Regions from separate parts of the Paraburkholderia sp. BGA-UO-ETr-F21 genome, predicted to be linked through region 1. Evidence: predicted binding sites of a transcription regulator. Region 1 holds the regulator's gene; each other region holds the start of a gene.
The links. The regulator LexA, encoded in region 1, represses DNA repair genes until DNA is damaged. The targets are predictions, from matches to a motif close to ACTGTATNNNNATACAGT.
Positions count from the first base shown of each region.

Region 1 (5,912 bases):
GCTCCTTGCGCACCTTCGCATCCAGCGCGCCGAACGGTTCGTCGAGCAGCAGCACTTTCGGTTCGACCGCCAACGCGCGCGCGAGCGCGATACGCTGCCGCTGGCCGCCCGACAATTCCGACGGATAGCGTTGCGCGAGCCAGTCGAGTTGCACGAGCTTCAGCAGTTCATGCACCTTCTCGCGGATCACCGCTTCCGAGGGACGTTCCTTGCGCGGCTTCACGCGCAAGCCGAACGCCACGTTCTCGAACACCGTCATATGACGGAACAGCGCGTAATGCTGGAACACGAAGCCCACTTCCCGCTCGCGCGCGCCGACCGTGGCCACATCCTGGCCTTGCAGCACGACCTGGCCGCCGTCCGCGTATTCGAGCCCGGCAATCACGCGCAGCAAGGTGGTCTTGCCACAACCCGACGGCCCGAGCAGCGCGACCAGCTCACCCGGCGGAAAGTCGAGTGTGACGTTATCGAGCGCGACGAAATCGCCGAAGCGCTTCTGCAGGTTACGAACGGTGATACCCATTACAGCTCTCCTTGCTTGAGCGGGTGTTGCTGCGATGCATGCGTTGTGTGGGTTGCGGATGTCCCGGGTGTTGCACTCCCCGCCGGCGTGACGGGACCGGCATACGCGGGCACATCCCGCGCGGCCGACAGTTCCGCCGACATATGGCGTTCCGCGAGCAGCTTCAGGCCGAGCGTCACGAGCGCGAGCAGCGCCAGCACCGACGCCACGGCGAACGCCGCCGAGAAGTTGTATTCGTTGTAGAGAATTTCGACGTGCAGCGGCATCGTGTCGGTCTGACCGCGAATATGGCCCGACACCACCGACACGGCGCCGAACTCGCCCATTGCCCGCGCGTTGCACAGAATCACGCCATACAGCAGGCCCCATTTGACGTTCGGCAGCGTGACGCGGCGGAAAGTCTGCCAGCCCGACGCGCCGAGCACGTGCGCGGCTTCTTCTTCGTCGTTGCCTTGTGCCTGCATCAACGGAATCAGTTCACGCGCGACGAACGGAAACGTGACGAAGATCGTCGCCATCACGATGCCCGGCACCGCGAAAATGATCTGGATGTTGTGGTCCTGCAGCCACGGGCCGAACCAGCCCTGCGCGCCGAACATCAGCACGTAGATCAAGCCCGAGATCACCGGTGAAACCGAGAACGGCAGATCGATCAGCGTGGTCAGGAGCGCCTTGCCGCGGAATTCGAACTTGGCGATACACCATGAAGCCGCGAGACCGAACACGAGGTTCAACGGCACGGCGATGGCAGCGGTGATCACGGTCAGCTTGATTGCCGACAGCGCGTCCGGGTCGGCGAGCGATTCCAGATAGAAACCAAGACCTTTGGCGAGCGCCTGATAAAAGACGGCGACGAGCGGCACCACCAGAAACAGCGCGAGGAACAGCAGCGCGATGCCGGTCAGAATCCAGCGCACGAGCGGTGGTTCGGTGACAGGGTCGGGACGGCGCGCGGCATTCAGTGGCGCGCGCGGCGCCACCGCAACGGCAGCGGCGTTGTTCGCAACACTCGCGGCGGATACGTCATTTACGGTTCGCCGGCTCATTGCACACCTCCGCCGATTGCCGCAACGCTCGCCACACTGGCGGCCGGCACCGGGCCCGCGCCGCCGCGGCCCGTGCGGCGCTGCAAATACCACTGCAAGGTGTTGATCAGCAGCAGCATCAGGAACGACACGACCAGCATCACCACCGCGATAGCCGTGGCCCCCGCGTAGTCGTATTGCTCGAGCTTCGTGATGATGAGAAGCGACGTGATTTCCGACTTCATCGGTACATTGCCGGCGATGAAAATCACCGAACCGTATTCGCCGAGCGCGCGCGCGAAAGCCAGCGCGAAGCCCGTCAACAGAGCCGGAAACACGGCCGGCAACACCACGCGGCGAAACGTCAGCCAGCGCGAAGCACCGAGGCACGCGGCCGCCTCTTCCTGTTCGCGTTCGAACTCTTCGAGCACCGGCTGCACCGTGCGCACGACGAACGGCAAACCGATGAACGTCAGCGCGACCAGCACACCGGCCGGCGTGAACGCGATTTTCAGGCCGAGCGGTTCGAGGAACTGCCCGATCCAGCCGTTGCCCGCATACACGGCCGCGAGCGAAATGCCGGCCACGGATGTGGGCAGCGCGAACGGTAGATCGACCACGGCGTCGACGAGGCGCTTGAACGGAAACGTGTAGCGCACCAGCACCCACGCCACCAGAAAGCCGAACACCGCGTTGATCAGCGCGCCGCCGAGCGCGGAGAAGAACGTCAGGCGATACGACGCGAGCACGCGCGGCGAACTCACCGCGCGCACGAACTGGCTCCAGTCGAGCGTCGCGGTCTTCAGAAAGGTCGCCGCAAGCGGAATCAGCACCACGAGGCTCAGATAAGCCACCGTGATGCCGAGTGTCAGGCCAAAACCGGGCAAGGCGCTCGGTTTTCGGAAGGTCAACGTCGTCATGCTCGTTACTCGTTCAGGTTGATGCTCGTGTTTCCGGCCGCCGGGCCCTGGCTGGCCAAAAGCGCGCCCCTGGGGGCGCGCTCCGGAGTGACGCGTTGCCGCATCGCTTTGCTGCCTATGCTGGTGAAGGCAACGGCTCGATAGTTATTGCGGTTGATAGATCGAATCGAACACGCCGCCGTCGGCAAAGTGCGTCTTCTGCGCGTTGGTCCAGCCGCCGAACGAATCGTCGACCGTGTACAGCTTCAGCTTCGGAAACTTGGCGGTCAGCTCGGCCGGCACCTTGTTCGATCGCGGACGGTAGAAGTTCTTTGCCGCGATTTCCTGGCCTTGCTCGCTATACAGGAAGTTCAGATACGCTTCGGCGAGCTTGCGCGTGCCGTGTTTGTCCACCACCTTGTCCACCACCGCAACCGGCGGCTCGGCCAGAATGCTGACCGACGGCACCACGATCTCGAACTTCTCCGGTCCGAACTCCTTCAGCGACAGGAAGGCTTCGTTTTCCCATGCGATCAGCACGTCGCCGATACCGCGTTGCACGAAGCTGGTGGTCGCGCCGCGCGCGCCCGAATCCAGCACGCCGGCGTTCTTGTAGAGCTTGCCGACGAATTCCCTGGCCTTCTGATCGTTGCCGCCCGGCTGATGCTCGGCGTATGCCCATGCCGCGAGATAGTTCCAGCGCGCCCCGCCCGAGGTCTTCGGATTCGGCGTGACGATCGACACACCCGGCTTGATCAGGTCGTCCCAATCCTTGATGTGCTTCGGGTTGCCCTTGCGCACCAGAAACACGATCGTCGACGTGTACGGCGACGCGTTGTCCGGCAAGCGCTTCTGCCAGCCCTTGTCCAGCAAACCCTTGTTGGCCAGCGCGTCGATGTCGTAAGCGAGCGCGAGCGTCACGACGTCGGCCTGCAGGCCGTCGAGCACCGAACGCGCCTGCGCGCCGGAGCCGCCGTGCGACTGCTTGAAGGTGATCGTCTCGCCGGTCTTCGCCTTCCATTCCTTGCCGAACGCCTGGTTGACGTCCTGATACAACTCGCGCGTCGGGTCATAGGACACGTTCAGCAGTGTCGTGTCGGCAGCATGCGCCTGCGCCATCACGCCGAGCGCGCTCGCCGCGCCCAATGCGAGCGCCGCGATGAGTTTCTTCGTTCTGCCTGCCAGCCCCGTACCTTGGTGATTCATGTCAACTTTCTCCGCGTTGTGCGCCGAAACAGCGTGTGGTGTCTTTTTGCGTCGCGGTCACGTGCACATGAACGGCAACTGGAGGCCAGTCTATCGAAGGGCTTTCATCATTAAAAATAATGTTTCTTCATTTTTTAATACGCAAAAGTGGTAATGACAGCTGGATAAGGCGTTGCGGCAGGTAAACGGGTGTTGGAGCGTCGCTTGACGACGCTCCAACACCACCCTTCGGCACGAACTTAAAGTAAAGCTTGAATTGCGCGGAATACTGTATAAAAATACAGTCACCTGTTCATACATACAGTGGCGCCATGACCAAACTCACCGCACGACAGCAGCAGGTTTTCGATCTGATCCGCAGGGCTATCGAACGCACCGGCTTTCCGCCCACCCGCGCGGAAATCGCCGCCGAACTGGGCTTCAGCTCGGCCAACTCGGCAGAAGAACATCTGCGGGCGCTCGCCCGCAAGGGCGTGATCGAACTCGCGGCCGGCGCGTCGCGCGGCATCCGCCTGCTGGCCGGCCCGGAAGATTCGCCGCACCAGTTCACGTTGCCGCACGCCAGCATCATGCAATTGTCGCTACCGCTGATCGGGCGGGTGGCCGCGGGTAGCCCGATCCTCGCGCAGGAACATATCTCCCAGCACTACGCTTGCGACCCGGCGCTGTTTTCGAGCAAGCCCGATTACCTGCTGAAGGTACGCGGGTTGTCCATGCGCGACGCGGGCATCTTCGACGGCGACCTGCTCGCGGTGCAAAAGAGAACGGAAGCCAAAGACGGCCAGATCATCATTGCCCGGCTTGGCGACGACGTCACGGTCAAGCGCCTGAAGCGCCGGCCGAACGGGCTCGAGTTGATCGCCGAGAACCCCGATTACGAAAACATCTTCGTTGAAACCGGCAGTGCGGAATTCGCGCTGGAAGGTATCGCCGTGGGGCTGATCCGCCCCGGCGAGTTCTGAACGGCCAGGTTCCAGGCGGCTTGTTTCCCCAGCACTTCGATCCAAGCCCCTTCTTGCCCGTTCGACAAAGTAGAAAGCCGCGCCAACGCCGCATTAGCGCTGCATTAACGCTGCATCGCCTGGAGAGTCTCATGGAACGTCTTGCCCGCCTGCTGCCTTTTCGCCAGTTCGGTCGTCTGCGCCATCTTCGCAAGCTGGTGCCCTGCTCATTGATCGAGGCGTCCACGGGCAGCACGCCGTCGCTGTTCGATTCGCCGGACAGCGTGTCGAGCCTGCCATCGTCGTTGCCGGCATTTGCCCGCGTGTCGCTGAACTCGGGTCTGAATACGGCCGAACCGGCCCGTCGCGCACCAGTGCGGGTCTATCACGGCCCGTCGCGCCTCATCATGGTCGGCACGGTGGACGCTGTGTGCCGCATGATCGACCGCTGCATTGCCGACGAGGCAAACGTCCACGGGGCGGTATTCGAGTCTTGATGGAAGGTATGGCGGGCGGCGATATCGCATCGCATGGGATCGTTTTCGTGTGGCCGCGGTCCACGTTAGATCACACCTGATGGAGAGTCCCGTTCGATGGCAGTTTCGAAACGCATTAAAGGCGGCGCCACCCGGCCGCTGATCGTCACGCTGATCGTGATTGTGCTAATCGCGGCGCTCGGGTTTGCGTACGCGTCACCGTATCTCGCGCTGAACAATCTCAAACGCGCCGCCGATGCGCGCGACACGCAAACGGTCAATCAATACGTCGACTTTCCCGCGTTGCGCGAGAGCCTGAAGCAGCAGGTCGCCGGGCTGCTCACGCGGCGGCTCGACGCGCACAGCAACGGCCATCCGCTGGCCGCCATTGGCGCGATGATCGGCGTCGCGCTGATTGGCCCGCTCGTAGATGCCTATGCCACCCCAGACGGCGTGGCGGCTTTACTGAACGGCATGCCGCCGCGCGGCGATCCGGGCGAACGGCCGCCCGCACCGCCTGCTGCGAACACGCCGGCGGATGGCGCCGCGGCCTCACCCGCACCGGCGGCGCCTGCCGTTGGAACTGCGGGCAACGGCAACACCAACGCCGCGCCTGCGCAGCCGCCGCAAACCACCGCGGGCTATCGCGGCCTCAACGAGTTCGTCGTCACCTACCAGCACGGCGCCGGCGACGCGCGTTACTCGGCGATCTTCCAGCGCGAGGGTGTCTTCACATGGAAGCTGGCCGCGGTCAACCTGAACGAGTGATCGCCTGGGGTCGTCGGGCCGAGGCGACCGGCCCGTTGAGCACGCTCGCGGTAGCCGGGCCGGCATCCAGACGC
Region 1 covers NZ_JCAQOY010000029.1:352,590-358,501, reverse strand. The annotation lists gene AC57B1_RS18060 (sulfate/molybdate ABC transporter ATP-binding protein) at 1-523, opposite strand, end outside; gene cysW (sulfate ABC transporter permease subunit CysW) at 523-1,569, opposite strand; gene cysT (sulfate ABC transporter permease subunit CysT) at 1,566-2,468, opposite strand; gene AC57B1_RS18045 (sulfate ABC transporter substrate-binding protein) at 2,613-3,653, opposite strand; gene lexA (transcriptional repressor LexA) at 3,965-4,615, shown strand; gene AC57B1_RS18035 (hypothetical protein) at 4,747-5,091, shown strand; gene AC57B1_RS18030 (DUF2939 domain-containing protein) at 5,188-5,838, shown strand.

Region 2 (5,912 bases), on a different contig from region 1:
CCGTGTACCAGACCACCGCCTGGCCGGCGGTCAGGCCGATCAGCGCGAGAATCACGATCTTCAGGTTTTTCCACTGGCCGAAAGCTTCGGTCAGCGGCGCCTTGGAGGTCTTGCCTTCTGCCTTGATGCGCTCGAACACCGGCGATTCATGCAGTTGCAGACGAATCCACACCGACACGCCCAGCAGGAGGATCGACGCGACAAACGGAATGCGCCAGCCCCAGTCGCCGAACGCTTCTTCGCCCATTGCCGTGCGCACGCCGAGAATCACCAGCAGCGACAGGAACAGGCCGAGGGTAGCAGTCGTCTGGATCCAGGCCGTGTAGAAGCCGCGGCGACCCGCCGGCGCGTGTTCGGCCACGTACGTGGCGGCACCGCCGTACTCGCCGCCGAGCGCCAGACCTTGCAGCATCCGCATGGCGACGAAGATCACCGGCGCGGCGATACCGATCGATGCGTAGCCCGGCAGAAAGCCGACGAGGAACGTCGACAGGCCCATGATCACGATCGTCACGAGGAACGTGTACTTGCGCCCAACCAGATCGCCGAGCCGCCCGAACACGATCGCGCCGAACGGCCGGACCGCGAAGCCGGCGGCGAAGCTGAGTAGCGTGAAGATGAAGGCGGCCGTCGGATTGACGCCGGAGAAGAAGCTCTTGCTGATGAAGGCCGCGAGCGAGCCGGCCAGATAGAAGTCGTACCACTCGAAAACCGTACCCAGCGACGATGCGAAGATCACCCGTTTCTCTTCACTCGTCATCGGCACGTGCGAGATTTGCCCGCCAACGGTAGCCATATGTCGTCTCCAATATTGATATGCACGCGGTCCGCCGGTAACGGCGTTCCCGTGAAACCGATTATTGGAGTGGAAACTTACGGTGTACTGACGTGGGGAGGTGAAATCGCAGCTTGCGGCGTGCAGCGCGATTTCATTCAACGCGCGTCAATTAATATTCAAAATCGCGCAATGCACAGTCAACGTTTCTTAATATTGAGATAGCGCGTGTGCGCTTTCAGGAGGCGTTAGGGTAAGTCCCGTCCCGCTCGTGAATGTGCAAGCTGACACGTACGAGCGTCCCGGCAAGCCGCGGCGAGGTTTGATACACGTTATCGTCGATCGTCAGCTCGCCGCCGTGCATGGTCGCTATCTCGCGCACGATCGCGAGCCCGAGGCCGCTGCCGTCGCCTTCTCGGCCGAGAATCCGGTAGAAGCGCTCGATCACCCGCGAACGCTCGGCGACCGGAATGCCGAGCCCCGTATCCTCGACTTCCAGATGGACGAGGCGGGCCGGCGCATCATGCCGCACCCTGACGGTGATGCGCCCGCCCGGCGGCGTATAGCGGATGGCGTTGTCGATCAGATTCGACAGCATTTCGCGCAGCATGACCGGATTGCCGTCGACTTCGACGAGCTCGTCTGGCCCCTCGTAGCCGAGATCCATCTCCTTTGCGAGCGCGGCCTGAACCCAGTCGCGCACCGCGCTGCGCGCCACTTCCGTCACTTCGACCGGCGTAAAAATCTGGCCCGACATGCGGTTCTCCGCGCGCGCCAGCGCCAGCAACTGCGTGACGAGCCGTGCGGCGTGCTCCGAACTGGTGGCGATCTGTTCGAGCGAGCGGTGAACTTCGGCGGAGGCGTCCTGGCGCAGTGCCAGTTCGGCCTGGGTGCGCAGGCCGGCAAGCGGCGTTTTCATTTGATGCGCGGCGTCGGCGATAAAGCGCTTTTGCAGCTCCATGTTCTGTTCGAGGCGCGTCAGCAGATCGTTGAACGAGGTGACGAGCGGCTCGATTTCGGGCGGCGCGCGGCGCGCTTCGAGCGGCGAAAGATCGTCCGGGCGGCGCGCGCGGATATGCGCCTGCAGCGCGTGCAGCGGCGCGAGGCCGCGCGAGAGGCCGAACCACACGAGCAGGATCGCGAGCGGCAGAATCACGAACTGCGGCAGGATCACGCCCTTGATGATGTCGTTGGCGAGCTGGCTGCGTTTGTCGAGCGTCTCGGCGACCTGCACCAGTACCGGCTGCGCACCCGGCGTCTGCGGAAACTCGACCGTGGTGTAGGCGACGCGAATGTCGTTGCCGCGCAGCACGTCGTCACGGAATTCGACGAGACCCGGCTGCGGCCGGTCTTCCTCGTGCGGCAGCGGCATATCGCGCTCGCCGCCCACGAGTTCGCCGCGCGTGCCGAGCACCTGGTAGAACACGCTGTCCACATTGTCGGTGCGCAGAAAATCGCGAGTGGAATCGGGCAGCGATAGCTCGGCCACGCCGTTGACCGGATGGATCTGGCGGGCGAGCACGTAAGCGTCGGTTTCGAGCGCGCGGTCGAACGGGCCGTTCGCGATCGACTTGGCGACCAGATACGTGACGGCGAGGCTCATCGGCCAAAGCAGCAGAAGCGGCGCCAGCATCCAGTCTAGAATCTCGCCGAACAGCGAGCGCGGGCGTGCTTCGGCGGCGGCTTCGGTTTCGTCGGGCGGGGCGAACGGGTTGGCGTAGCGCTCGTCGCGCGCCTCGTCGAGGTCCGCCGCGTGCGCCGTAGCGCGGTCTGCGCGTGCGGACATGGGCGTCTTCTATTTGTAGTGGTGGCTCGCCGGCATCGAGCCGGACGACGGCGAGGCGGGCGGTTCAGGCTCGGCGGGCGGGGACGTGCTCATGGCGTTGGTGCTCGCGTTAGCCGGCGCAGCCGCTTTCTCGAGGCAGTAGCCCAGCCCGCGTACGGTGATGATGCGCACGCCGCTCGGCTCGATTTTCTTGCGCAGGCGGTGTACGTAGACCTCGATGGCGTTGTTGCTGACTTCCTCGCCCCATTCGCACAGGTGATCGACGAGCTGTTCCTTCGAGACCAGCCGGCCGATCCGTTGCAGCAGCACTTCGAGCAATCCCAGCTCGCGCGCGGACAGGTCGATCACCTGCTCGTTGATGTAGGCGATCCGGCCGACCTGATCGAACGACAGCGATCCGTGCCGCACGACCGTCGGGCCGCCGCCCGCGCCACGCCGCGTCAAGGCGCGCACGCGTGCCTCGAGTTCGTTCAGCGCGAAGGGCTTCGCCATGTAATCGTCGGCGCCGAGGTCGAGACCCTTGACGCGTTCGTCGACGCTGTCCGCGGCGGTCAGAATCAGCACCGGCATATTGGAGTTGCGCGCGCGCAGGCGGCGCAACACCTCCAGCCCGGACATGCGCGGCAGGCCCAGATCGAGGATCAGCAGGTCGAAAGTTTGCATGGACAGCGCGGTGTCGGCCTCGACGCCGGTCTTCACGTGGTCGACGGCATAGGCCGATTGGCGGAGTGATCGAACCAGACCGTCCGCGAGTATGCTGTCGTCTTCGGCAATCAGAATTCGCATGGTGCGCCAGCCTGGCCTTGCCGGCACCGTGGGATGTCCCCCGGCGCACAGCGGTCTCCGAAAATTATTGTGGGTAGTGGGTTGGCGCGACGGTAAAAATGCGTGTTCGCATGAGAATCGCGCTTGCCAAAACTACTGTTTTTTTATACAGTGTCTGAGTTTCGTGTGCTGTCCTTCAAAAGTGACCTGCACATCTGCCTCAGACGCCGTTCATCATAGCAAAGGACGATTCATGGAAGAAAGCAAGAAAGGCTCGGCTGGACTGACTGCTGAAAAGAGCAAGGCACTCGCTGCCGCACTCGCGCAGATCGAAAAGCAGTTCGGCAAAGGGTCGGTCATGCGGCTCGGCGCAGGTGAGGTAGTCGAAGACATCCAGGTGGTTTCAACCGGATCGCTCGGCCTCGACATCGCGTTGGGCGTCGGCGGTTTGCCGCGTGGCCGTGTGGTCGAAATTTATGGCCCGGAATCGTCCGGTAAAACCACGCTGACGCTGCAAGTCATTGCCGAAATGCAGAAGATCGGCGGCACGGCGGCCTTTATCGACGCGGAACACGCGCTGGACATCCAGTACGCGGGCAAACTCGGCGTGAACGTGAACGACCTGCTGGTGTCGCAGCCGGACACAGGTGAACAGGCGCTCGAAATTGCGGACGCACTGGTGCGTTCGGGCTCGATCGACATGATCGTGATCGACTCGGTCGCGGCACTCGTGCCGAAGGCTGAAATCGAAGGTGAAATGGGCGACTCGCTGCCGGGTCTGCAAGCGCGTCTCATGTCGCAGGCGCTGCGCAAGCTCACCGGCACGATCAAGCGCACGAACTGCCTCGTCATCTTCATCAACCAGATCCGCATGAAGATCGGCGTGATGTTCGGCAATCCGGAAACCACCACGGGCGGTAACGCGCTGAAGTTCTACGCGTCGGTGCGTCTGGACATTCGCCGTATCGGTTCGATCAAGAAGAACGACGAAGTGATCGGCAACGAAACGCGCGTGAAGGTTGTCAAGAACAAGGTGTCGCCACCGTTCAGGGAAGCAATTTTCGACATTCTGTACGGCGAAGGCATCTCGCGTCAGGGCGAAATCATCGACCTGGGCGTGCAGGCCAAGATCGTCGACAAGGCCGGCGCGTGGTACAGCTACAGCGGCGAACGTATTGGTCAGGGCAAGGACAACGCGCGTGAATTCCTGCGCGAAAATCCGGATATCGCTCGCGAGATCGAAAACCGTATCCGTGAGTCGCTGGGCGTGAATGCCATGGCTGAAGCGGTGACCGGCGCAGGCGCAGAAGTCGCAGACGAAGAAGAGTAACCATCACGTGATACGCAAGGGCCGGCCGTTGTCCGATACCGGACGCCACGCGGACGGCCCGCGTGATGAAGACAACGAGTCGTTCGATCCATTCGAATCGTTCGACGCACACGATCGCGCTGCGGGCCGTAGCCCACAGCGCGCTCAGTTTGAATCCTCCCCGCCATCCGGCTCGGATCCCTCCGAGACCACCTACACCCGCTCGCGTCGCGTTCCAGGTGAGGCGAAACCCGGGCAAGACGAAGCCAAAAAATCCCAACGTCCGGCACGGTCGCTGAAAGGGCGCGCGCTCGGCTATTTGTCCCGCCGCGAATACAGCCGCACCGAACTCGCGCGCAAGCTGAAGCCGTTCGTCGAGGAAACCGATTCGCTCGATACTTTGCTCGATTCGCTCGAAGCCGAAAACTGGCTGTCCGATTCGCGCTTCGCCGAAAGCCTGATCCATCGCCGCTCGTCGCGGCTGGGTGCGAGCCGTATCGTCGGCGAACTGAAGCAACATGCGGTCGACCAGATGCTCGTCGAAGAGGCGAGTGCGCAATTGCGCGAAACCGAACTCGCGCGTGCCCAAGCCGTCTGGCGCAAGAAATTCGGCCGGCTTCCCGAAACGCCAGCCGAGCGGGCAAAACAGGCGCGCTTTCTGGCCTCGCGTGGGTTTTCGGGCGCCACGATCGGCAAAATCCTCAAGGGGATCGACGAGGAGTGGGCCGGCGACTAGCCGCATCGGTCTGTGCCCCGCGTACAGGCCCGGTGGGACGGCGTCTTCCGCGCTCAGCCGCCTGTGGCGCGCCGCCGCGCATTCCGACCTGTCTCAAATACCCAGTATGCTAAAATTCATGGGTTTTCCAATCCGGCCTTTCCTTCCCGCATGCCGCTCTCCCCGCCAGTGTCCCGTCAGTTGCGCCATCGTCGCGCAATCAGAGCGGAAGCCTACGAGCGAGCCGATGGCCTGTGGGATGTGGAAGCGTGCTTGACCGACGAAAAACCGCGTGATGTGGTGCTTGCGTCGGGCGTCCGGCCCAATGGTCAGCCGATCCATGAACTCTGGCTTCGCATCACCATCGATCGCAAGCTCAATGTCGTCGACGCCGAGGCGTCGTCCGACTGGGTGCCCTATCCAGGGTTGTGCCAAGCCAGCAATCCCGCCTACCGTGCCCTCATCGGGCTCAATCTCCGCCAAAACTTCCGTCGTGAATCTGCCCGTTTGCTCGGCGGCACGGTGGGTTGCACGCATCTCACCGAGTTGTGCGCGATCCTGC
Region 2 covers NZ_JCAQOY010000040.1:197,801-203,712, forward strand. The annotation lists gene AC57B1_RS33270 (MFS transporter) at 1-796, opposite strand, end outside; gene AC57B1_RS33275 (sensor histidine kinase) at 1,014-2,561, opposite strand; gene AC57B1_RS33280 (response regulator) at 2,571-3,347, opposite strand; gene recA (recombinase RecA) at 3,580-4,656, shown strand; gene recX (recombination regulator RecX) at 4,664-5,371, shown strand; gene AC57B1_RS33295 (DUF2889 domain-containing protein) at 5,522-5,912, shown strand, end outside.
Region 2: the regulator LexA is predicted to act here: its motif matches at 3,482-3,499, upstream of recA (recombinase RecA).

Region 3 (5,912 bases), on a different contig from region 1:
CTTGAGTCGTTTCTGGCCGCGATGTGACTGGATGACTCCGTTGCTGCGGACACGCAATAGGGTCGCCGACGAAGGGTTGAAGCTTTTCGTCGCGTTGACGACCCACGAAAAAAGGAGCGGCGTCGTCGGCGTGTCCGCACACCCGAGAGAAGCGCTCGTCGCGCTACGCACACGAGGGTATTGCGAACGCGAAGGAATCGGTTTTCTTGGCAAGGTACAGACAGACCAGCGGATAGTTGGACCGCGCAACGCCTGCCCACCGCCAGAGCGGGTCGGCCGCACCATCGCCGACAGACTTGCTTCGCAAAGGTTCTTTTGCTGCGACTCCTTTCGCATCGGCGCTGCCGACGTTTAACCGACTGACCCAACGAGAGGAAACAATTGAGCACGACGTCGAATCAGGACGAGAGCGCACGCTACGAGACCGCGCAGACGGACAGTCGCGACAGGCTTGTGACCTGGGCACTGGCGGTGGCTCAACTCGTATCCTGGGGCTCTGTCTACTACTCCTTTTCGCTGCTGGTTGTGCCTATGGAGCAAGCCATGGGCTGGAGCCGGACGGCGATGAACGGCGCGCTTTCCGTGGGGTTGCTGGTTTCAGGATTCGCGGCCTATCCCATTGGGCGCTGGATTGACCATGGACTGGGGCGCCGGGTCATGGCCCTCGGCTCGGTCATCGCCGCGGCGATGCTGCTGCTCTGGGCCGAGGCTCAATCGTTGACGATGTTGTTCGTCGTGTGGATTGGCCTTGGCGTTTCCATGGCGGCCACATTTTATGACCCGGTATTTGCGGTAGTGACCCACCGCTATCCGCGAAGCTTCCGTACCAAAATCACGCTCATCACTTTGGTCGCCGGATTCGCCAGCACGGTTTTTATTCCGTTGACCCAGTTCCTCATTGGCGCGGTCGGATGGCGCACGTCACTTGTTGTTCTCGCTGCACTGAACATTCTCATCTGCCTTCCTGTTCACATGGCGGCAATCCGTTCGTCGAGGATTGCCGCTGAAGCACGGCCGGCGAGTGGCGATGTAAAAAGGGCGAACGATGCGGCTACACGTCGTGCTGTTCATTCGCCAATTTTCTGGGCGCTCGCCATCTGCTTTACGGCCTACTATGCGACGTTCGCGGCACTCACTTTCCATCTTGTGCCGCTCATGGTTGAGCGCGGCGTGTCGAACGCTGTCCTGGTTACAACCATGGCGCTCATTGGCCCAGCTCAGGTCGCCTCGCGAGCGGTGTGGTTCACTTTCGGTCGAACCGTTCACGTGAGTACGGTCGGCATCATCGTCGTAACGCTCTTTCCCCTGTCGACCCTTGTCCTGATAGGCGCGGGCCAGTCCGCCGCGCTGCTGTGGTTGTTTGCGCTTTGCTACGGCGCCGCGAATGGCATGATGACCATCCTCCGCGGCACCATCGTCCAGGACCTGATGTGGACGGAGGGGTATGGCGCGGTCAGCGGTATGCTTTCCTTTCCGTCGAACGTCGCGAAGGGAATCGCGCCGATTGCCGCTGCCAGCATCTGGAGCTTCACGCATGGCTATGTGACTGTTGAATGGACGGTCTTTCTCGTCTCGATACTGTCTGCAATTGCGTTCTGTGTGGCTGTTCGGGTCAGCCGTCACATGACAACTGGAGCCGCCTGACTTCGCTTCCAAAATCACCCAGGATAACTCGACTATGATGATACGTGCTGCACGAAACGAAGACCTTGATGCCATCAAAGTATTGCTCGCGGAAAACGGGTTGCCGGCTTCCGATGTAACTCCCGACCTGTTGCGCAGTTTTGCTGTCGCAGAAAATGCCGCTGGTTCAGTTGTCGGCAGCGTTGGCCTGGAGCGGTTTGGAACCGATGCGTTGCTGCGGTCGCTGGCGGTAGCGAAGCTTGCTCGCAATTGTCGTTTGGGTGGCGACTTGGTGGCTCACGCCGAAGACCTCGCGCGAGCTTCAGGCGTTGGCGAGCTTTGGTTGCTCACCACGACTGCTGCAGACTTCTTTCCGAGGGTCGGCTATGCACGTGTCGACCGAGGCACCGCGCCTGCAGAGTTGCAGGGGAGTACGCAATTTTCACAGTTGTGCCCGGCGAGCGCTGTCTGCTTCAAGAAGGCACTTTGACGCTTATCCTTACGGAAGCGAGGAGCGTTTGACTTCCCGCCTAGTTAAGCGGCCGCGAACAGCGCCCACCGCTCTCTAGGTAAATCCCGGTGCCCGCGCGACTTGGGTTACGCCCGCGATGCTTGCCATTCTAAAAAGCACTGCGCCCGCGAGGCACCTCGGCGACGTACAAATACTCAGAATGGTCCCCCATCCCCGGCAGCTTAATCTCGTGCGAGCTTTGGGGAGGTTCCATCGTGTATTACAGCAGGCTACCGAGGCCGGCTGACAACTGAATGCGCACTCTCTACGAAGGATGGCCCGAAATGAGGCTTCCTCAGGCGGTCGGGTTGCCGCGTCAGGAATACTGGGACATGCTGACCGGCGCCCGGCCGCACTATTGAGGAGCGCGATAGTGCGGCGCTGGAGCAGTGCCGGGGACCTAAAATGAGCCCCCGGTAAAAGTTAAAACATCATTCGCTAGATGTCTTTTTACTTCTTCATCGACATGAAGAGTCCTTTAAGACACAAAGCCATAAGTGGATGGAAGTCTTTTTAGCTCACGGGTCTGACCTACCCGTGAGTGTCAACCCATGCGCGAGCCCACGCTATACCGATGGCGCGCGCCTCTCCCTCGGGTCCGCATGTCGCAAGCACGCCTGAACCTTCAATGAATTTCCGGCCAGACGTTATGGTGCCGCTAGCGGCGTAGCCTCCATTCTGCGGGATAGCATGCCCCACACTTCGTATCCGTTGTATAACACCGGTTCCGTTTTTTGCTTGTGCTTCAGCTCAGTTGCTCGATTCTCGTGCAATGTCTGCACCGGCACTTATTGACGCTCAACGTTGCGTCGGTCTCACCACTCCTTCGTGGTTTTGCTTAGAAACGTTCCAACCATTCCCACGCCAAGTCCGAATGAAGCGGTGGCTAAGCCGCCCGATGGAATCTCGGACCCGGCATCAGCCGCTATAAGCGCTACGCCACCGAATCCCAAGGCAATCAGTTCCCATCGATTTCGGTTCTTCGCATCCTGCAAAGAGGCCGACGCCTGCGCGCTCGCCTTGCAAACAACATCCCGTGTATCGGTGATGTCTCGTTCAATGAGATTGGGGTCTGGCTTGTCAGTTATGTCCTTCCGGAAGTCGTATGCTCTATGGAGGACCTGTTTGGCAGCATCGTCGCTCACGCCAATTTGTTTCAACGCGCCTGACTCCGAGTCGACAAAACTTCCGGCGAAAGTACGCGCTGCTTGGAGAGCTTCGCGCTGTGCAGTGCCTCCGGATTTTCCGGCTTTCTTGTGGAGCGCCTTTTTGAAAGATTGGTCGTCGCTCAAGCGTTTTAGTGCGGTGCATCCTTGCGAATAAGCTTTCGCAACTTCCTCTGGGCTGGAATTGCCGGTCAAGGAGTAGATGGCATTTGTCGCGTCTCCTAAGTAGCTGAGACTGGACTCGGCATGAGTTGCTGATATGAACGACGATGCCGACACGGCGACGAGCGTGGCAACCGTTTTCCGAGCACAGTACATGGGCACCTCCGATTCACGGGACGAGCACCACGCGAAAAATGCGAAACGGACGGCGGTACCCGAGTCCGTTATAGATTGATGACCCTAATTGTGCAAGGCGAGTTCTACGCAAACCGAAGCGCGGTTGCCGCGACCTCCGCGCTAGCCGTGACTATCTACCCACGCCCGACACCACGAAAGGCCTACCAACTCTGCTTCTTCGTCACTATCAAAAGCGTCGAGTACCCCGGATACCTCGACGACCTTGGTGTCGCGCGTGACCGTGCCGCTTCCTGCGAATTTCGCCGGCTGTGGGATGCCTTCCTGCTGCAAGATGGCATGACCCCACAGCGTGTATCCACGGTATTTCTCAGTTTGCATCTGCTGACCTCGAAGGACCTCTGAACCGATTCTTTCCAGTGATTGCCCGAGTTCTCGCGATTCGGCAAGCAGCTACTGCTTGAGGCGTTGAGTCTCGACTCCGGCCATCTTCAATGTGGCGTCAATCATCTTCAGCTCCTGGCCGAAATCGAGCGGCCATTCCTCGCCGTCGCATCGCACGGTCATGCCGTTGTGCATCGAAATCAGACTACGTGCCTTGTACAAGGCATCCACAAGTTTCGATTCGCGTTCGGCCTCCCGAACCCATTCATCTGCTCTCATGGTGGAACCTCCTCTGAGCAATGGAAGCAGGAAATGAGGCCGAGCGATGGATGACGCACGGCCGTCGTTCCTCAAATAAAAGTGACAGTTCACGCCTACGAATTTGCGTGTACGATACTGTATAAATATACAGGTTTTTTGTTGCCATATGTCCACCGCTACCGTCACGGCCGAAGAGATACACCCGTCCTTGTGGCGTGCGTCCCAGCTCGCGCGTGGCCGTGGGCGGGTCGTTGAGACCGGCTATCCCGCGCTGTCGGCCGAGCTCCCGGGCGGGGGCTGGCCAGTCGGTGCGCTCATCGACCTGATGGTGCAGCAGGCCGGGGTCGGTGAATTGCGACTGTTGCGCCCGGCACTCAGTGGTTCGGGCAACCGCCCTGTGGCGTTTGTGCAGCCGCCGCACACCCCGGACGGACTTGGACTCAGCTACATCGGACTTCCTATTGACCAGGTGTTGCGGGTGAAAGCGCAGAAGACCGCCGATGCGCTCTGGTCGGCGGAGCAGATTCTGCGGGCAGGCAGTTGCGGTGCGCTCATCTTTTGGGCGCAATACGCGCAGGCCTCATCGCTGCGGCGCCTGCATCTGGCGGCACAGTCATCCGAAACACTCTTCGTGATGGTCCGGCCTCTGGCAGCGGCGCAGGATTCGTCACCCGCCCTGTTGCGGCTTGCTTTGAGACCATCAGTCGACGGTCTAACCGTTGACATTGTCAAACGACGAGGGCCCGCGCGCGCAGAGCCTCTGTCAATTCCCCTTCAGTCCACTCCTGTATTGCTTTCCCGACATGCGCGTCTTTCTCGCCGTCCACTTGCCGAAGTTGCCGCTCGAGGTGTTCCGACCGAAGTGGTCATCTGAGCCGGCGCACGGAAGTGCTGTACTGGAGAGAGACAAAGTGGTCATTACAGACAGCACAGCTCGTGCAGCTGGCGTGCGCCTCGGGATGAAGCGCGGCGGAGTGCTGACACTGTCGCCGGAAACGGAGATGCATGAACGCGATGCCGCCAGGGAAGCGGCGGCACAGCGCGAGGTGGGTGTTGCCCTGATGCGCTTCTCGCCTGAAGTCGCCTTGCTTGACGAAGCGACCGTCGTGGTGGAGGTGGGTGCGAGTCTGCGTCTCTTTGGCGGGTTGCTCGCATTGTGTCGGGAAGCGAAGGCTGTTCTCGGGACGCTTGGGCTTACTGCACGCATCAGTGCTGCACCCACCGGTCAGGGAGGATGGCTACTCGCAAAGTTTGGGAACCGCCGCGTGCTCAAGCTCGCATCGCTCGAGCAACGGCTCGCCGCTCTGCCAATGATGGCCGTTCCTGAAGTTCGGCCGTTCGGAGAATGGTTTTCCGGACTTGGCTGCGAGACCATTGCTGACATCAGGCGTTTGCCACGCGCCGGCCTGCAGCGTCGATGTGGTGAACATCTGCTCGATACGCTCGACCGCGCATTTGGCACCGCGCCCGAACTCTTTGATTGGCTAGAACTGCCGCCGACTTTCTCCGCACGTATCGAAATGCCGGACCGGCTTGAGGATGCGGACGGCGCAGTCTTCGGTGCCCATCGACTCATCGTGCAACTGTGCGGCTGGCTTTGCGCCAAGCAGCTGGCGGTCACGGCTATAAGGCTGCTGCTCGAACATGAACGTGGTCGCGACGCTATGGAG
Region 3 covers NZ_JCAQOY010000024.1:2,884-8,795, forward strand. The annotation lists gene AC57B1_RS15060 (hypothetical protein) at 1-355, shown strand, start outside; gene AC57B1_RS15065 (MFS transporter) at 382-1,644, shown strand; gene arsN2 (arsenic resistance N-acetyltransferase ArsN2) at 1,679-2,113, shown strand; gene AC57B1_RS15075 (hypothetical protein) at 2,950-3,618, opposite strand; gene AC57B1_RS15080 (hypothetical protein) at 3,760-3,978, opposite strand; gene AC57B1_RS15085 (hypothetical protein) at 4,051-4,260, opposite strand; gene imuA (translesion DNA synthesis-associated protein ImuA) at 4,409-5,116, shown strand; gene AC57B1_RS15095 (Y-family DNA polymerase) at 5,046-5,912, shown strand, end outside.
Region 3: the regulator LexA is predicted to act here: its motif matches at 4,377-4,394, upstream of imuA (translesion DNA synthesis-associated protein ImuA).